Regions from separate parts of the Plantactinospora soyae genome, predicted to be linked through region 1. Evidence: riboswitches for the same ligand, from Rfam matches in the RefSeq annotation. Region 1 holds a riboswitch; the other holds the start of a gene.
What was found. Region 1 has a riboswitch for cyclic di-AMP ahead of H4W31_RS19000 (C39 family peptidase). Riboswitches for the same ligand answer to the same signal wherever they lie in the genome.

Region 1 (7,108 bases):
CCGGTTCCATGACCTGGTACGGCTCTACGCGTACGAGCGGATGGGTGGTGACGAGACGCCGGAGCAGCGGACCGTGGCGCACGACCGCATGGTCGGCTGGCTGTTGCGCCGGACCGAGCACGCCGGTGCGATGTTCGAACCGGGTGGCGGCAGGTCAGCCGGCGCGCACACCGGATCGACGCGGACGGGCTCGCCGTTCGACGACCATCGGGCGGCGGGAGCCTGGCTGGACCGCGAGTCCGGCAACTGGCCAGCGGCACTGCGCGACGCCGCCCGGCAGGGTCGGCACGCCGACGTCGTACGGGTGGCCCGGGCGTTGCACTGGTACTCCGACGCGACCAGCCACCGCCACTCGTGGGACGAGATCTTCTCGCTCGGGGTGACCGCCGCCCGCGCGCTCGGCAGTGCCCGCGACGAGGCGGTGCTGCTCAACTTCCTCGGCTGGGCGAGGTACTACTGCCGGGAGCGGAACTCCGACGGGCTGGCCGCCCTGGAGCACGCGCTGGAGCTGGCCCGGCGGATCGGGGATCGGCGGGAGGAGGCATGGGCGCTGACGTACTCGGCCTCGATCTTCGTCCGCTCCGGCCGCGCCGGGTACGCCGTCGACTCCTCCCGGCAGGCGGTCGCGCTGTTCCGGCAGGTCGGGTACGAGCTCGGCGAGGCCTGCGCCGCCAACGTGCAGGGTACGGCGCTGGCCGCGCTCGGCCGGTACGCGGAAGCGGCGGATCTGCACCGCGACGTGCTGGAGTTCTACCGCCGGGGAAGCGGGTTGAGCAGCACGGGTGCGCTGATCGCCCAGGCCAGCACGATGATGTGCCTCGGCGCGGACCTGGCCGGCGAGCGGCTGTGGCACGAGGCGGCCGGCGAGTACGCCCGGGCGCGGATGCTGTTCCAGCAGTGTGCCGCGACGTTCGCCGAGGCCGGCGCCGCCTACCGGCACGGGGTGACGCTCCGGGCCCTGGGCGACGTCGAGGCAGCCACCGAACAGTTGCAACAGGCGCTGGCGCTGTTCGTCGGCGTACCCAGTCCGTGGTGGGAGGCCCGGACCCTGCACGTGCTCGCGGCCCTGGCCGGCGCGGACCCGGTCGGAGCGGCCGACGCGCGGCTGCTGCGGCGACGGGCGCTGGACCGGTGCGGCGAACTGGACGCCCCGGAGGCCCACAGCCTGCGGGCGACCCTGCTGCGCGAACTCGCCGAGTAACCTCGGCGACGATGCCGGCCGTCCGGGCAGCAGGGTCTCCGGTCAGCTCATCTGCAACGCCAGAGGACCGCCTGCGGCTCGCCCTTGGCGTCCTCGCTCTGACCCGTGACGGTCCGTCCGTCGTCGCTCATCATCCAGCCGGTGTTGCCCGGCGCGGACTTGTGACTGTGCAACGGTGGCAGCACCAGCGGTCCGGCGTCGGTGAGCAGACCGGCCCGATCGCCGATGAAGCCCACCATCCAGCCCTGCGCGTTGCCGCTCTGCGGCCAGAACGAACTGCGGGGCACCTCGACGAACCGGCCGGTCGGCAGGTGCAGCCGGGCTGCCGTGCTGACCTCCTCACCCTTCCCGCCGTTGCCCGGACCGCCCCGGGTCGCGACCCCGGTCACCCAGCCGTCGCGGATCGACTGCGGCCGGAAGGAGTCGGCGGGAGCGCCGGCCACGAGCGGGGTCGGCAGGCGCTGTGCCGTTCCGTCCGGGCGCCACAGGTACCCGAACTCATGCTGGCCCTCCCGGTCCAACAGGACCCCGAGCACCGTGCCGGCCTCGTCGATGTCCACCGCCTGGCCCCACGAGCCGTCGTCGGGGAGCGGAAGGTCGACTGCCGGAGTCGACGACCCGCGCCAGATCACCGGCTGGTCCCGCTGCGCTTCCCGGTACCCGACGATCTGGTTCGCCTCGTTGATCGCCAGAGCCTGCCCCGACGTCACGCCGGGCAGCTTGCTGACCTTCTTCCCCCGGTACAGGTAGGGGACCGGGCCGTTCGACGTCCAGCCGCTGCCGACGGCCACGCCGGCCGAGGTGACATCCGCCAGCCGCTGGTCGTCGCCGGGCAGGTTCACCCGCGCAGGCGTGCCGTTGTCCCAGATCAGTACCGGATAGGTGCCCCGGCTGCCGCTCGGGTACGACCGGCCGAGGACGAACCTGCCGGTCGGATCCGCGCCGGTGACCAGGCTCTTCGGATCGCCGCCCGGAATGGCCAGCCGGTGCACCGTGCACCGGGTCGGCGGGGTCAGCGCCGACGCGGGCGGTGTCGGTGTCGGGCCGCCGGTCGGCGTCGCCACGCGGCTCGGGTCGATGCTGGCGCTCGGGTCGACGGTGCCGCTCGGATCCGCCGTCGCCGGCGCGCCGGTGCTGCGGTCCGCCGCCGGCCCCGGGGAGATCACCTGCAACGTCATCGGTACGGCGGCGACCGCGGCCACCGCGAGTACGGCCGCGCTGCTCGCCCCCGTCATCCGACGGGTCCGCCTACGGCGCCGCGCCTCGGCCACCGCCCCGACCAGATCGATCCGTCCCGGCCGGTCCGGTTCGGCGTCCAGCCGACGCAGCATCGTGATCATGTCTTCGTCGTCGTTTCGCACGTTCTTCATCGACCCTTCCCGATTTCCGCGTACTCGTGGTCGCCGAGCAGTCGCCGTAGTGCCTTCAGCCCGTGCGAGGTCTGGCTCTTGACCGTCCCGGCCGAGCAGCCGAGGACCTCGGCGACCTCGTTCACCGGCAGGTCGTGCAGGTAACGCAGCACCAGGACGGCCCGCTGCCGGGGCGGAATCCTGGCGAGGGCGTTCCGCAGCACCGTGCGCTCCGCCACGTCCTCGTCGACCGTGGGCCGTACGTCCGGCGTGGTGCCGAACAGCAGCACCCGCCACCACCCCTTGCGCTGGCTGTCCAGGAAGGTCCGCACCACGATCGCCCGTACGTAGGCCTCCAGGTGGGTGGCTCGGGCCGCCTTCGACCAGTTCAGGAAGAGCTTGGTGACGGCCTCCTGCACCACGTCGTCCGCCTGGTCGTCGTTCCCGCACAGCGAGTACGCCAGCCGGCGCAGGCTCGGAAGCCGTGCCGTGACGTACTCGAGGTATTCCGCTTCGGGTTCGTCCCGCATTCGCCAACCTCCGTTGGGATCCCACCTACAGACGGGAACCGCTCCGGATCGGTTGTACGACGGCGCCACCGGATTGGCGAGGGCTGCCGCAGGCCGATCCCGCGCGGCGGTCGGCCGACCGGCCGCAGGGCCCCGGAATTCTCTCGCGTCGGGGGTCGCGGCGCCGATCGGGGCCGAGGACGATCGGGCCCTGCCGCTCGTGGCGGTAGGGCCCGATCCGGGGAGGCCGGTCCGACTCGTGGCGGCGCGGTCCGGGGGAGTCGATCAGCTACAGGCGGCACCGTTCAGGGTGAAGGGCGTGGGCGTGGTCGGTGAGCCGCTGGCGGTGAAGCCCAGGTTGATCGAGCCACCGGCCGGGATCAGCGCGTTGTGCGCCTCGTTGGTGACCGTCACCTTGGCGCCGGTCTGCTGGAACTGTCCGTGCCAGTGACCCTGGACGACCTGGTTGCCGGGGAAGGACCAGCCCAGCGACCAGCCGCTGACGGCCGATCCACTGTTCTGCACCGTGACGCTGGCGGCGAAACCGCCGCTCCAGGAGTCGGTCACCAGATAGGAGACCCGGCAGGTGGTGGACGCGGTGCCGGTCACCGGCACGATGGCGCCGAAGTCGTCCCGGGCGGTGGCGAAGTCCTGGAAGCCGAGGCCCGCGCCGCCGGACCGGGTGACCGTGCCGGCCGCCAACACGGTGCCGTCGGACTGGACCGCGTAGACCGGTCCGCCGCTGTCGCCGCTGCGCGCCGCCTCCTCGCCGTCGAGCTGGGTGGCCTCGACGAGGTCCTCCCGGTCGTCGTAGTGGAAGTCGACCCGGAAGTTGCAGACCGGCCGGGCGAGTTCCCCGGCGGTGGTCGAGCCGGACTGGCAGAGGAACTGACCGGGGAAGACCTCGGTCCAGCCGGTCACCCGGACCCGGGTCTCGTCGTTCGACCCACCGGTGTAGACATCGCCACCGGCCGTGGCCGTCGAGATCAGCATCGTGTCGTGGTCCTGGTTCTTGTGCGTGGCCGGTCCGATCGGCGTACCGGTGCCGTCCCGCCACTCTTCGCCGACCTCGCTGCAGTGCCCGGCGGTGAGCAGGTAGTTGGCCCCGGAACCGGCGTCCCGGACCCCGAAGCCCGAGGTGCAGCCGTAGCTGGCCCAGATCCGGGCTCCGCCGTTCCACGGGGCGGCGTCGTCCTCCCGGGAGCGCGGGACCATCGGCTGCCGCGCCACGACAGTGGTCCGTACGCCGGTGGCCGGCAGCTTCGGGAGCGTGGCGTTCGGCGTACCCGTGACGGCGATCTCCAGGCCGCTACCGTCGGTCCGGAGCTTCACCGCGTGTGCGGCGTCCTTCGGGTTCGCCCGGACCGCCGGGTCGAGCCTGGCGGCGGCCGCCTTCAGCTCGACCTGCGAGTACGTCGCGTCGACCACCTCGACCGGTGCGGTCCGGCGGGCACTTTCCACCGTCGTGGCGACGCTGGCCGGAAGCTGTCCCTTCCACCACAGGGTGACGTGGTCGTCGACCAGGCCGATGCCGGCGTAGCCGGTGGAGTTCCCGGTCTCGATCGCGGTGCGGATGATGCTCGCGGCATCGATCAGGGGGATCTGTGCGGTCATCCGGTCACTGGTGGCGGCCGGCAGCAGGTCGAGCACGGAGGCGCCCGCGTTCGCCACCCGGAGCGGCTGTAGGGGTGCGGTCGAGGCGGCGACCCCGGGTGCGGGGCCGGCCAGGGCGGCGGCGCCGATGAGTCCACCGGCGAGAACGGTGCGAGCGATGGCATTCCATGTTCGCGTCATGCGGCAAAGTCAAGCAACGCCGGCTGGCCGGAGACAGGAGGGAAACCCGGCAGGACTCCTCCTGCCGGGCTTCCTGCCGGGCGTGCGATCCGGGGCGTGGTTCCGGTCAGGCCGCGCCGGGATGGTGCAGTTCTGGTTGGCGGCGCCGGTGCGGTTCCAGGGCCGCGTCCGGACCCCGTTCGCGATCAGGCGACCGTGGAGTAGCCGCGGGTGGCGATCCAGTTGGTCATGTCGATCGTGCTCATCCAGTAGGTGCTGGGGCCGTACATGCCGGAGCCGTCGGCGATCTTGACGGTCCGACCGTTGTCGCCGTAGCCGATGATCGTGACGTAGTGGCCACCCGGGAAGTCGTGCCAGACCCCGTCGGCGTCGGTCGCGCCGCCGATGATGTTGGCCACGACGGCATAGCCGCTGCCGATCGCGTGTACGGCGTCAGCCTGCAACTGATCCATCTGAGCGGGTGTGGCGTCCTCGTCCGAGATCTCCCGCGTCTGGTACACCTGGCTGCCGATGGCGCCGTTGAGCATCCGGGTGGTGTCGAAGGCGGACGCGGTGCCGTGGACCGTGGTGCCCAGCCCGTTGGCGAGATCCTGCTGGCTGACGTCGATGCCGCGTGCGGTCAACGCGTTGTGCACGGCGGCCGGGCCGCAGTAGTAGAAGTTGATCTGGTACTCGAACGAGGTGTCCAGGGTCTTTTCGGCGGGGCCCGCCGGAACGGCGGGTCGGGTGGGCTTTGCGGCCGTGTCCCGGTCGGCCACCGCAGCACCCATGACCAGCGAATCCGAGGTGACGGCCGGGCCGGGAGCGGTGGCCCCCGGCAGCAGGGCGCCGGCCGTGGCGGCCGTCGCCGCGGTCAGCAGCGCCGCCGACAGCAGCGCCATCTTCTGGCCTCGGCGCGGCGCGGTGGGTCCGAACAGGCCGCGAATTCGGTGCACATCGGGACCGGGGAGACGCACGTGCATTTCTCCTTCCGCTGCCGCCTACCGGGTTAGCTGACGGGTTCGGGCGGGAAAGATGCGCCCTTCCGCGGTCGCCTGAAGCGTCCTACGGATTCACCCCAAGGTGTGGAATGGGTCCCCGGCTCGCAACGATCTGCGATTGAGCGGTCCGGCCCGGTGTCATCACGGTTTGATGACTGATGACCGAGCCCGGATATGCGAGGCTACGGTCCGACTTCTCGACCACCAAGCCCCGCATCAGGGATGTGATCGATTGCATTCGCCGTCAGGCGGATAGCAGGCGTCGCCTTCCAGAAGAGACAGCCATTCCGGAACGCGACACCGGGCGCCGAGTGGCATCGCCGGCAGGAATTGGGGGTCGCCGAGGCAGGCAACCGGGAACCGCCGTACGAAATGGGACACGGTTGGTCGATCTGGTCGACGTGTCACCGTTCCTGGCGGTTTCCGGGCGGGCGCCCCGGGTAGGCGGCCTGGCACCGGACGTTATGTCAGCGGAGGAGGAACTACTGTGCCGCGCGAATATCGTAAGGACCCGGACGTCATCTCCCGGTTGTCGCCGGAACAGTATCAGGTCACCCAGGAGAACGGAACGGAGCGAGCCTTCGGCAATGTCTATTGGGACAACAAGGAGCCGGGAATCTACGTCGACGTGGTTTCCGGTGAACCATTGTTCGCCTCTGTCGACAAATATGACAGCGGTACCGGCTGGCCGAGTTTCACCGCCCCGATCGTACCGGAGAACGTGGTCATGATCCGCGACACGAGTCACGGCATGGCGCGTACCGAGGCCCGGTCGGCGCACGGCGACAGTCATCTCGGCCACGTGTTCGACGACGGCCCGGCAGAGCAGGGCGGCCTTCGTTACTGCATGAACTCCGCCGCGCTCCACTTCATCGCATTGGCCGACCTTGAGCGTGAGGGCTACGGCGAGTACCGCAGGCTGTTCGAGTCGGAGACGCCCGACTGAGGCCGCCCTGATCAACTCCGATCGCAGGCGTGGCCCTCGGCGTACCGGTGACGGCGATCTCCGGGCCGCTGCCGTCGGTATGGAGCCAAGAAGGAAGCCCGGCAGGAGTCCTGCCGGGCTTCCTGCCGGGTCGTCCCGGCGGACCCACCGGTCAGGCCGCCGGGACGGTCCACTTCTGGTTGGCGGCGCCGGTGCAGGTCCAGAGCTGGGCCGGCGTGCCGTTGGCCGGGTTGTTGTCCACCACGTCGAGACACTTGCTCGCGCTGGCACTGGTCAGGTCACGGCCCGCCGTGGCGGTCCAGCGCTGGTTGGCGGCCCCGGTGCAGCTC
Region 2 (7,108 bases), 4.1 Mb from region 1:
ATCACCTCGACGGTCAGCGAGCGCCACTTCGAGGTCTTCGCCCACTGGGACCGGGTCCTGGCGCGGCTGGCCGCCGATCCGACGGTACCGGCCGAACTGCGTCACCTGATCTTCCAGCGGATGATCTGGCACCTGCTCCAGGTTCTCGGCCATCCCCGTCGGGTGCCGCCGGACCGGCGCCGGGAGTTCTTCGCCGAGATCGTGGCCCGATACCGCGCACACCTGCCGGCCGGCGGTTACCGGCCGCCCGGCGGAGCGCTCGGGCTCAAGCACCGGATCGTCGGTCACGGGGGCTACAGCCTGTTCGCCGCGCTCCGGGTCGCCCGGCGGGCGCACATCGGCATGGTCGCGCGGATCAGGCAGCCGAGCAGCGAACCCGTTCCGGCCGGTGCCGGTCCGGCTCCGGCAACCGTGCCCGGCAGCCGGGCCGAGGCGTCGCCCGGGGAGTTGACCGACCGGGTGGGCTGAGGCCTATTCGGCCGGGCCGTTCAGCGGTGCTCGCCGAGCGGCCCGACCCGCCAGCCCCGGCTCAGGCACTCCTCCAACAGGTGGGGCAGGGCGGCGAGGCTGGCCCGCCAGGCGCCGGGCGCGGAGGTGCAGTCGGAGTCGTGCAGCAGCACCGTCCCGCCCCCGGTCAGGCCGCCCCGCAGCGTGTCGAGCACGGACGAGCGGGTCGCCGTACGGGTCCAGTCCCGACCCCAGCAGGTCCAGAGCACCGGCGTCAGGTCCAGCCGGCGGGCGGCCATCAGCGCCGCGGTGCTGAACACGCCGTACGGTGGCCGGAAGAACCGGGGGGTCCGGCCGGTCACCGCCCCGATCAGCTCGCGGGTCCGGGCCAGGTCGCGGTAGGTCGCGTGCGGACCGCGCAGGAGCAGATTCTGGTGTGCCCAGCCGTGCACCGCCACCTCGTGGCCGGCGGCGGCGAGGTCCAGGCCGAGTTCCGGGGCCCGGGCGAGCATGGAGCCGAGCAGGAAGAACGTCGCGCGGGTACCGTGCGCGGCCAGTGCCTCGAGGAAGAGCGGGGTCGAGGCCGGGTCGGGGCCGTCGTCGAAGGTCAGCGCGACGTGGCCCGGGGCGCCCCGGCCGCTGAGCCGGGGAAAGAACCGGAGTCGTACGCCGGGCAGCACGGTCAGAGCCGGTACGGCCTGGGCGGCCAGCGCGGCACCGACCGTTGTCGCCGGTACCGCGCGTGCCCGCACTCGTTCCTCCACCCGCCTCACCATCGCCGGCCGGGTACCCGCGACAGCCGCCTTCACCCTCACCCGGACGGGTGGAGTGGGCAGGTGGGGGGTTCGTTTCCCGATCCGCACGGCTGGCACCGGACGCCCGACGTTTGGCGGGCCGGATCCCGGGTAGCCGGGCAGGCCAGCGTGCCGGCAGTGGCGCTGGTGGGGCCCGGGGCGGGGCCGGGGCCCGGTGTGGCGCGAGCTGGTCCCCGGCGGCGAGGGGTCCGGCGGCCAGGATGGACAGAGGAGACGACGGATGCGTGCCCGACCTGCGCCGGGGGTGGCGGTGATCACCGGAGCGAGCGCGGGAGTGGGCCGGGCCACGGCACGTCTGCTGGCCCGACGGGGAATGCGACTTGCCCTGCTGGCCCGGGGCGGAACGGGGCTGCGTGCCGCCGCCGAGGACGTACGGGCCAACGGGGGCGTCGCGCTGCCGATCGAGACCGACGTGTCGGACCATTCCCAGGTGGAGGCGGCGGCCGACCGGGCGACGAGTGAACTCGGACCGATCGATCTCTGGGTGAACGACGCTTTCGCGTCGGTGTTCGCGCCGTTTTCGGAGATCGGTCCGGAGGAGTTCCGCCGGGTGACGGAGGTCTGCTATCTCGGTTACGTGTACGGCACCCAGGCCGCGCTCCGGCGGATGGTGCCCCGGGGTCCGGCACCATCGTGCAGGTGGGATCCGCACTGGCGTACCGGTCGATTCCGCTACAGTCCGCCTATTGTGGCGCTAAACACGCGATCGTCGGCTTCACCGAGTCGCTACGCTGTGAACTTCTGCACGATCGCAGTCCGGTGCGCGTGACCATGGTGCACCTACCGGCGGTGAACACCCCGCAGTTCGACTGGGTGCTGTCCCGGCTGCGTAACCGGCCCCAGCCGGTGCCACCGATCTACCAGCCCGAGGTCGCCGCCCAGGCCATCGTCTACGCGGCCGACAGACCGCAGCGCCGGGAGTACTGGGTGGGTGCCTCCACCGTCGGCACCATCCTGGCCAACCGGTGCGTACCCGGCCTGCTCGATCGCTATCTGGCCCGCTCGGGCTACTCGGGGCAGCAGACCGACCAGCCGGCCGATCCAGACCGGCCGAGCAACCTGTGGCACCCGCTGGACGACGGCGGTGGGGTGGACCCGGGAGCGCACGGCTCGTTCGACCGGCGGTCCGGGGCGCGCAGTCCACAACTGTGGTTGTCGCAGCACCGGGGTCTGCTCGCCGCCGGGCTGGTCGCCGCCGCGACCGTCGGCGCGGTGCTCGGCGCCGCGGCGCTGCGGCGGCGGTAGTCGCGGTCGCCGCCCGGTCGCCGACCTCCGGCCGTGGATCCGTCGACCTGCCGCCTCAAACCGCTCTGACCTGCGGTTTGTCGCAGGTGGTCGGTAATCGTCGACCGGTCAAATAGGACATCTCTCGGAGCGGTCGGCGGGTTGCCGTCCATGCGCTAGGTAAATAGCCGACAGCAGTATGTCGATAACGGCGACTCAAAGGATGTTCTTCGATGGATCTGCCACGCCATGATTACTGATAGTTGTTGACTGACAACGCTTTTGTCGCCAATCGGGTCTTGCCATTCTGGAAGTGAAACCAGGTATGCTGTCTGCCGTTCATAGTCGCCGGATACCACGTGGTGCCGGCGCTGATCGCCGCCTAATCGCCACCCGGCGAACCGGGGACCCAAGCACGTGGGGTGAATCCGCGCGAGCGGTAGGGACCTCTTCCATCCCGAACCCGTCAGCTAACCCGGTCGGCGGCCGACGGAAGGGATACATGTGAGGGCACCCCTACGCCGATCGCTGGCGACTGCCCTGGCACTGCTCACCGCCGCAGCACTGATCGTGGTTCCGTCGGCAGCGTCGGCGGCGCCGGCCTCACCGAAGCCGGCGGCTCCCAAGGAGGACGTCGACTCGCCGATCCTCGGTGACGTACTCGCCACCACTGGTAGGCGGTACGCGGAGGCCCAGGCCGCGGTCAAGAAGTCCAGGCAGCGGCAGTCGCAGCTCGCCGGAGACCTCAAAAAGGCGGAGGCCAGGCTGGCGGCGCTCGCTCCGGAGGCGAGCAAGATCGCCGCTGAGTCGTACCGCAGCGGCAAGCTCAGTGCCGTGTCGATGTTGCTGAACAGCGCCTCGACCGACTCGTTCGTCGACCGGGCCGCCGCGCTGGACGAGCTGAACCTGTTCAACAATCAGAAGCTCCGGGCCCTGAACCAGGCGCGTGAGCAGGTCAGCCAGACCAAGGCGGCGGTCGACGCCGAGGTCGCCAAGCAGGCCGCGCAGGAAAAGATCATCAAGAAGCAGCGGCAGGAGGCCGAGAAGGCCCTCTCGCTGGTCGGCGGCAGGTCGCGCCCCGACCGGGGCCTCGTGGACGCCAAGTCGGCGGTCGCCCGGCCGGGGCCGGGGATGGCGGACGGCTTCCCGGGGGAGGGATGCAACAGGGACGATCCGACCACCAACGGATGCGTCACGTCCCGGACCCTGCACGCGTACAACGAGGTTCGGCGGGCGGGCTTCAAGAGGTTCGTCGGTTGCCACCGCGACGGCGGCCCCTTCGAGCATCCCAAGGGTCGGGCCTGTGACTGGTCGTTGAAGAACTCCGGCTTCAGTCGGGCCGCGAACGACGATCAGATGAAGTACGGCAACGACCTTACCGCCTTCCTGGTCCGCAACGCCGACAGGCTGGGCATCCTTTACGTGATCTGGTACAAGGAGATCTGGTTCCCGGCCACCGGCTGGAAGTCGTACAGCGGTCCGAGTGACCACACCGACCACGTGCACATGTCGATGCTGTAAGCGATCGCACGCAACACCCCGTACCAACCGCAACCGCCCCGCCACCCACTCCGGGTGGCGGGGCGGTTGCGTGGTGACATCCACTTTCAACTTGCATACATAGCGATGTCCGCATACGTTGTTTCCCGGGACGGCGGGGGCCGGCCCGGGGAGGGGGCCACAGATGGGCGCCGGACACGCGCACGCAACTCCGCAGGCGTGGGCGGGGGAGCGGCATCGCCGACCGCTCTGGTTGGCCTTCGGGATGTTGGCCGTCTATATGGTGGTGCAGGCCGTCGCCGCCTGGCTGACCGGCTCGCTCGCGCTGCTCTCGGACGCCGGACACATGTTCACCGACGTACTGGGCATCGGCATGGCACTCGCGGCGATCATCGCCGCCGGCCGCGCGTCGAACGATCCACAGCGCACCTTCGGGCTGTACCGCCTGGAGGTGCTCGCCGCGCTGGCGAACGCGGTGCTGCTCTCCGGAGTGGCGATCTTCGTACTGGTGGAGTCGGTCCGCCGGTTTGACGATCCGCCCGAGGTGGCGGCCGGGCCGATGCTGGTCGTCGCCGTCGGCGGCCTGGCCGTGAACGTGGTGGCCTTCCTGCTGTTGCGTAGCGGGGCCAAGGAGAGCATCAACCTGCGCGGCGCCTACCTGGAGGTGCTGGGTGACCTCCTCGGTTCGGTCGGCGTCATCATCGCCGCCTCGGTCATCGCCACGACCGGCTGGCGGTACGCGGACCCGATCGTCGCCGTCGTGGTCGGTCTGCTCATCCTGCCCCGGACCTGGAAGCTCGCGCTGGCAGCCGGTCGGGTACTGGTGCAGGCCGCGCCGGCGCACGTCGAGGTCGCCCTGGTCCGGGAGCGGCTGGCCGGCCTGGACGGGGTGACCGAGGTGCATGACCTGCACGTCTGGACCCTCACCTCCGGGATGGAGGTGGCCTCGGCGCACCTGAACCTGGGCGAGGGTGCCGACGTGGCGGCGGTACTGGCGGCGGCCCGTCGACACCTGCACGACGACTTCGGCATCGAACACGCCACCCTCCAGGTCGAACCGCCGAGCGCCGAGCGACTCTGTCATGGAACCTCGTGGTGACGCGCGCCGTCGGCGGTTGACTGGCACCATCGGCACATGACCACGATCGACGTCGTACTCGGCGACATCACCACGGAGAACGTGGACGCCATCGTGACCGCGGCCAACGAGTCGCTGCTGGGCGGTGGCGGGGTGGACGGCGCGATCCACCGGGCGGCCGGCCGCCGGCTCGCCGAGGCGGGTGGGAAGATCGGGCCGTGCCCACCCGGTGAGGCGATGGCGACCCCGGCGTTCGACCTGGATCCGCCGGTCCGGCACGTCATCCACACCGTAGGCCCGGTCTGGGAAGGCGGCCGGTACGGCGAGGCCGGGGTGCTGGCCTCCTGCTACCGCCGCTGCCTGGCCGTCGCCGACGAGCTGGGTGCCGGCAGCGTCGCCTTTCCGGCCATCGCCACCGGGGTGTACGGGTTTCCGCCGGAGCAGGCGGCCCGGATCGCGGTCACGACGCTCCGGTCGACGCCGACGGAGGTGTCCCGGATCCGCCTGATCGCCTTCGACGCCGAAACCCTGGACCTGCTGCGCACCGCGCTCGCGGCCTGAACCCGCCGGCCGTCGACACCCGCCCGGTGATTCGCGGGTACCCGCGCGACGGCCCGCGGGGCTGACCCCCGGCCGTGTCGCCGCTCGTGTCGCCGTCCGGCCGTGCCGCCGCTCGTGTCGCCGCCCGCTCGCGGGCCGCCGCTCGTGTCGCCGCCCGCCCGTGCCGCCGCCGCACGCGGACGCGGACGCGGACGCGATCATTCTGGTTCGCGGAACACAGACGATCAACATCCTGACAGACGGAGCAGGTTGCTGTCCTCCGCCGTTCTGTCGGTCTCGCGCGCCCCGGATCGGGACGTGCCGGCCGGATGTCCGAGCCGGGTCGACCGGTCCGTTCTTGATGTTGTTACGAAACGGCCACGAAATGTTCCGCATAGCAGAACCAACAGAGGGGGGCGTTGCTATGAGCGGAACCGAATTGTAGCGTCCGGCTAAGCGGCGAGCCGGTCCCACCTGGCGTCCCAGCCGATCCGGACGGGTCGGGCACGCACGCGACGACCCCAGAGGGCAAGGGAGTCCAGGATGATCAGCCGGCGTCGTCGATCCCACGAAGGAACACCGCGATGCTCCGGGTGATCGGTGCCCGGCTGCTCCAGATGCTGGTCGTCGTTCTCTGCGTGACGGCGCTCGGATTCGGGCTCGTCAACATCCTGCAGGGCAACGTCGTCTACGCCATCCTCGGTGACTTCTACACCCCCGAGGCGGCCGCCGAACTGACCGCCCAGTTGCGGCTGGACGATCCGCTCTACGTCCGTTACCTGGACTGGCTCGGCGCCGCCGTACGGGGCGACTTCGGCACCTCGGTGATCACCCACCAGAGCGTCAGCGAGGCGATCCGGCTGGCGCTGCCGCCGACCGTCGAACTGCTCGTCGGCGCACAGATCGTCGGCATCACCCTGGCGCTGCTGACCACCGTGCTCTCGCTGCGGTTCCGCTGGGCGGACCGGTTCGTCACCGTACTCGGGCTGATCGGCAACTCGGTACCGGCGTTCGTGGTGGCGCTGATGCTGATCGTGGTCTTCGCGACCGGCCTCCGGATGGTCTCCTCGATCGGCTGGGTGGACCCCGCCACCGAGGGCTGGGGCGCCAACATCAAGGCGATGATCATCCCGTCGGTCGCGCTCGGGGTGTCGGTCTTCCCCGAGTACATGCGGGTGCTGCGCAGCGAGATCTACGAGCAGTTGGAGAGCGAGGAGTACGTCACCCTCGCCCGGATGAAGGGCCTGTCCAAACCCAGGATCCTGGTCCTGCACGTGGCTCGGAACTCGGTCGGCGGGCTGATCACGCTGATCGCGCTCACCACCGGGTTCCTGCTCTCCGGCGTGGTGATCGTCGAGGAGGTCTTCTCGATCCCGGGGATCGGCCGCCTGGTGCTCGGCGCCATCAACAACCGCGACGCGACCCTTCTTCAGGGCGCGATCGTGCTGATCGCGGTGGGCGTGGTGGTCGCGAACCTGGTCGGCGAACTGATCCAGATGCGACT

Region 2: it holds a riboswitch for cyclic di-AMP, as region 1 does, so the genes downstream of both, H4W31_RS00685 (coiled-coil domain-containing protein) here and H4W31_RS19000 (C39 family peptidase) in region 1, are expected to answer to the same signal.

What each region holds. Positions count from the first base shown of each region.
Region 1 covers NZ_JADBEB010000001.1:4,240,794-4,247,901, forward strand. Annotated here, with positions in the region: gene H4W31_RS42870 (ATP-binding protein) at 1-1,201, shown strand, start outside; gene H4W31_RS18985 (hypothetical protein) at 1,249-2,571, opposite strand; gene H4W31_RS18990 (SigE family RNA polymerase sigma factor) at 2,568-3,080, opposite strand; gene H4W31_RS18995 (cellulose binding domain-containing protein) at 3,345-4,853, opposite strand; gene H4W31_RS19000 (C39 family peptidase) at 5,039-5,809, opposite strand; cyclic di-AMP (ydaO/yuaA leader) riboswitch at 5,816-5,968, opposite strand; gene msrB (peptide-methionine (R)-S-oxide reductase MsrB) at 6,321-6,779, shown strand; gene H4W31_RS19010 (lectin) at 6,931-7,108, opposite strand, start outside.
Region 2 covers NZ_JADBEB010000001.1:159,638-166,745, reverse strand. Annotated here, with positions in the region: gene H4W31_RS00700 (glycosyltransferase family 2 protein) at 1-468, shown strand, start outside; gene H4W31_RS00695 (polysaccharide deacetylase family protein) at 489-1,211, opposite strand; partial or broken gene H4W31_RS00690 (SDR family oxidoreductase) at 1,483-2,507, shown strand; cyclic di-AMP (ydaO/yuaA leader) riboswitch at 2,856-2,987, shown strand; gene H4W31_RS00685 (coiled-coil domain-containing protein) at 2,991-4,007, shown strand; gene H4W31_RS00680 (cation diffusion facilitator family transporter) at 4,171-5,085, shown strand; gene H4W31_RS00675 (O-acetyl-ADP-ribose deacetylase) at 5,122-5,625, shown strand; gene H4W31_RS00670 (ABC transporter permease) at 6,189-7,108, shown strand, end outside.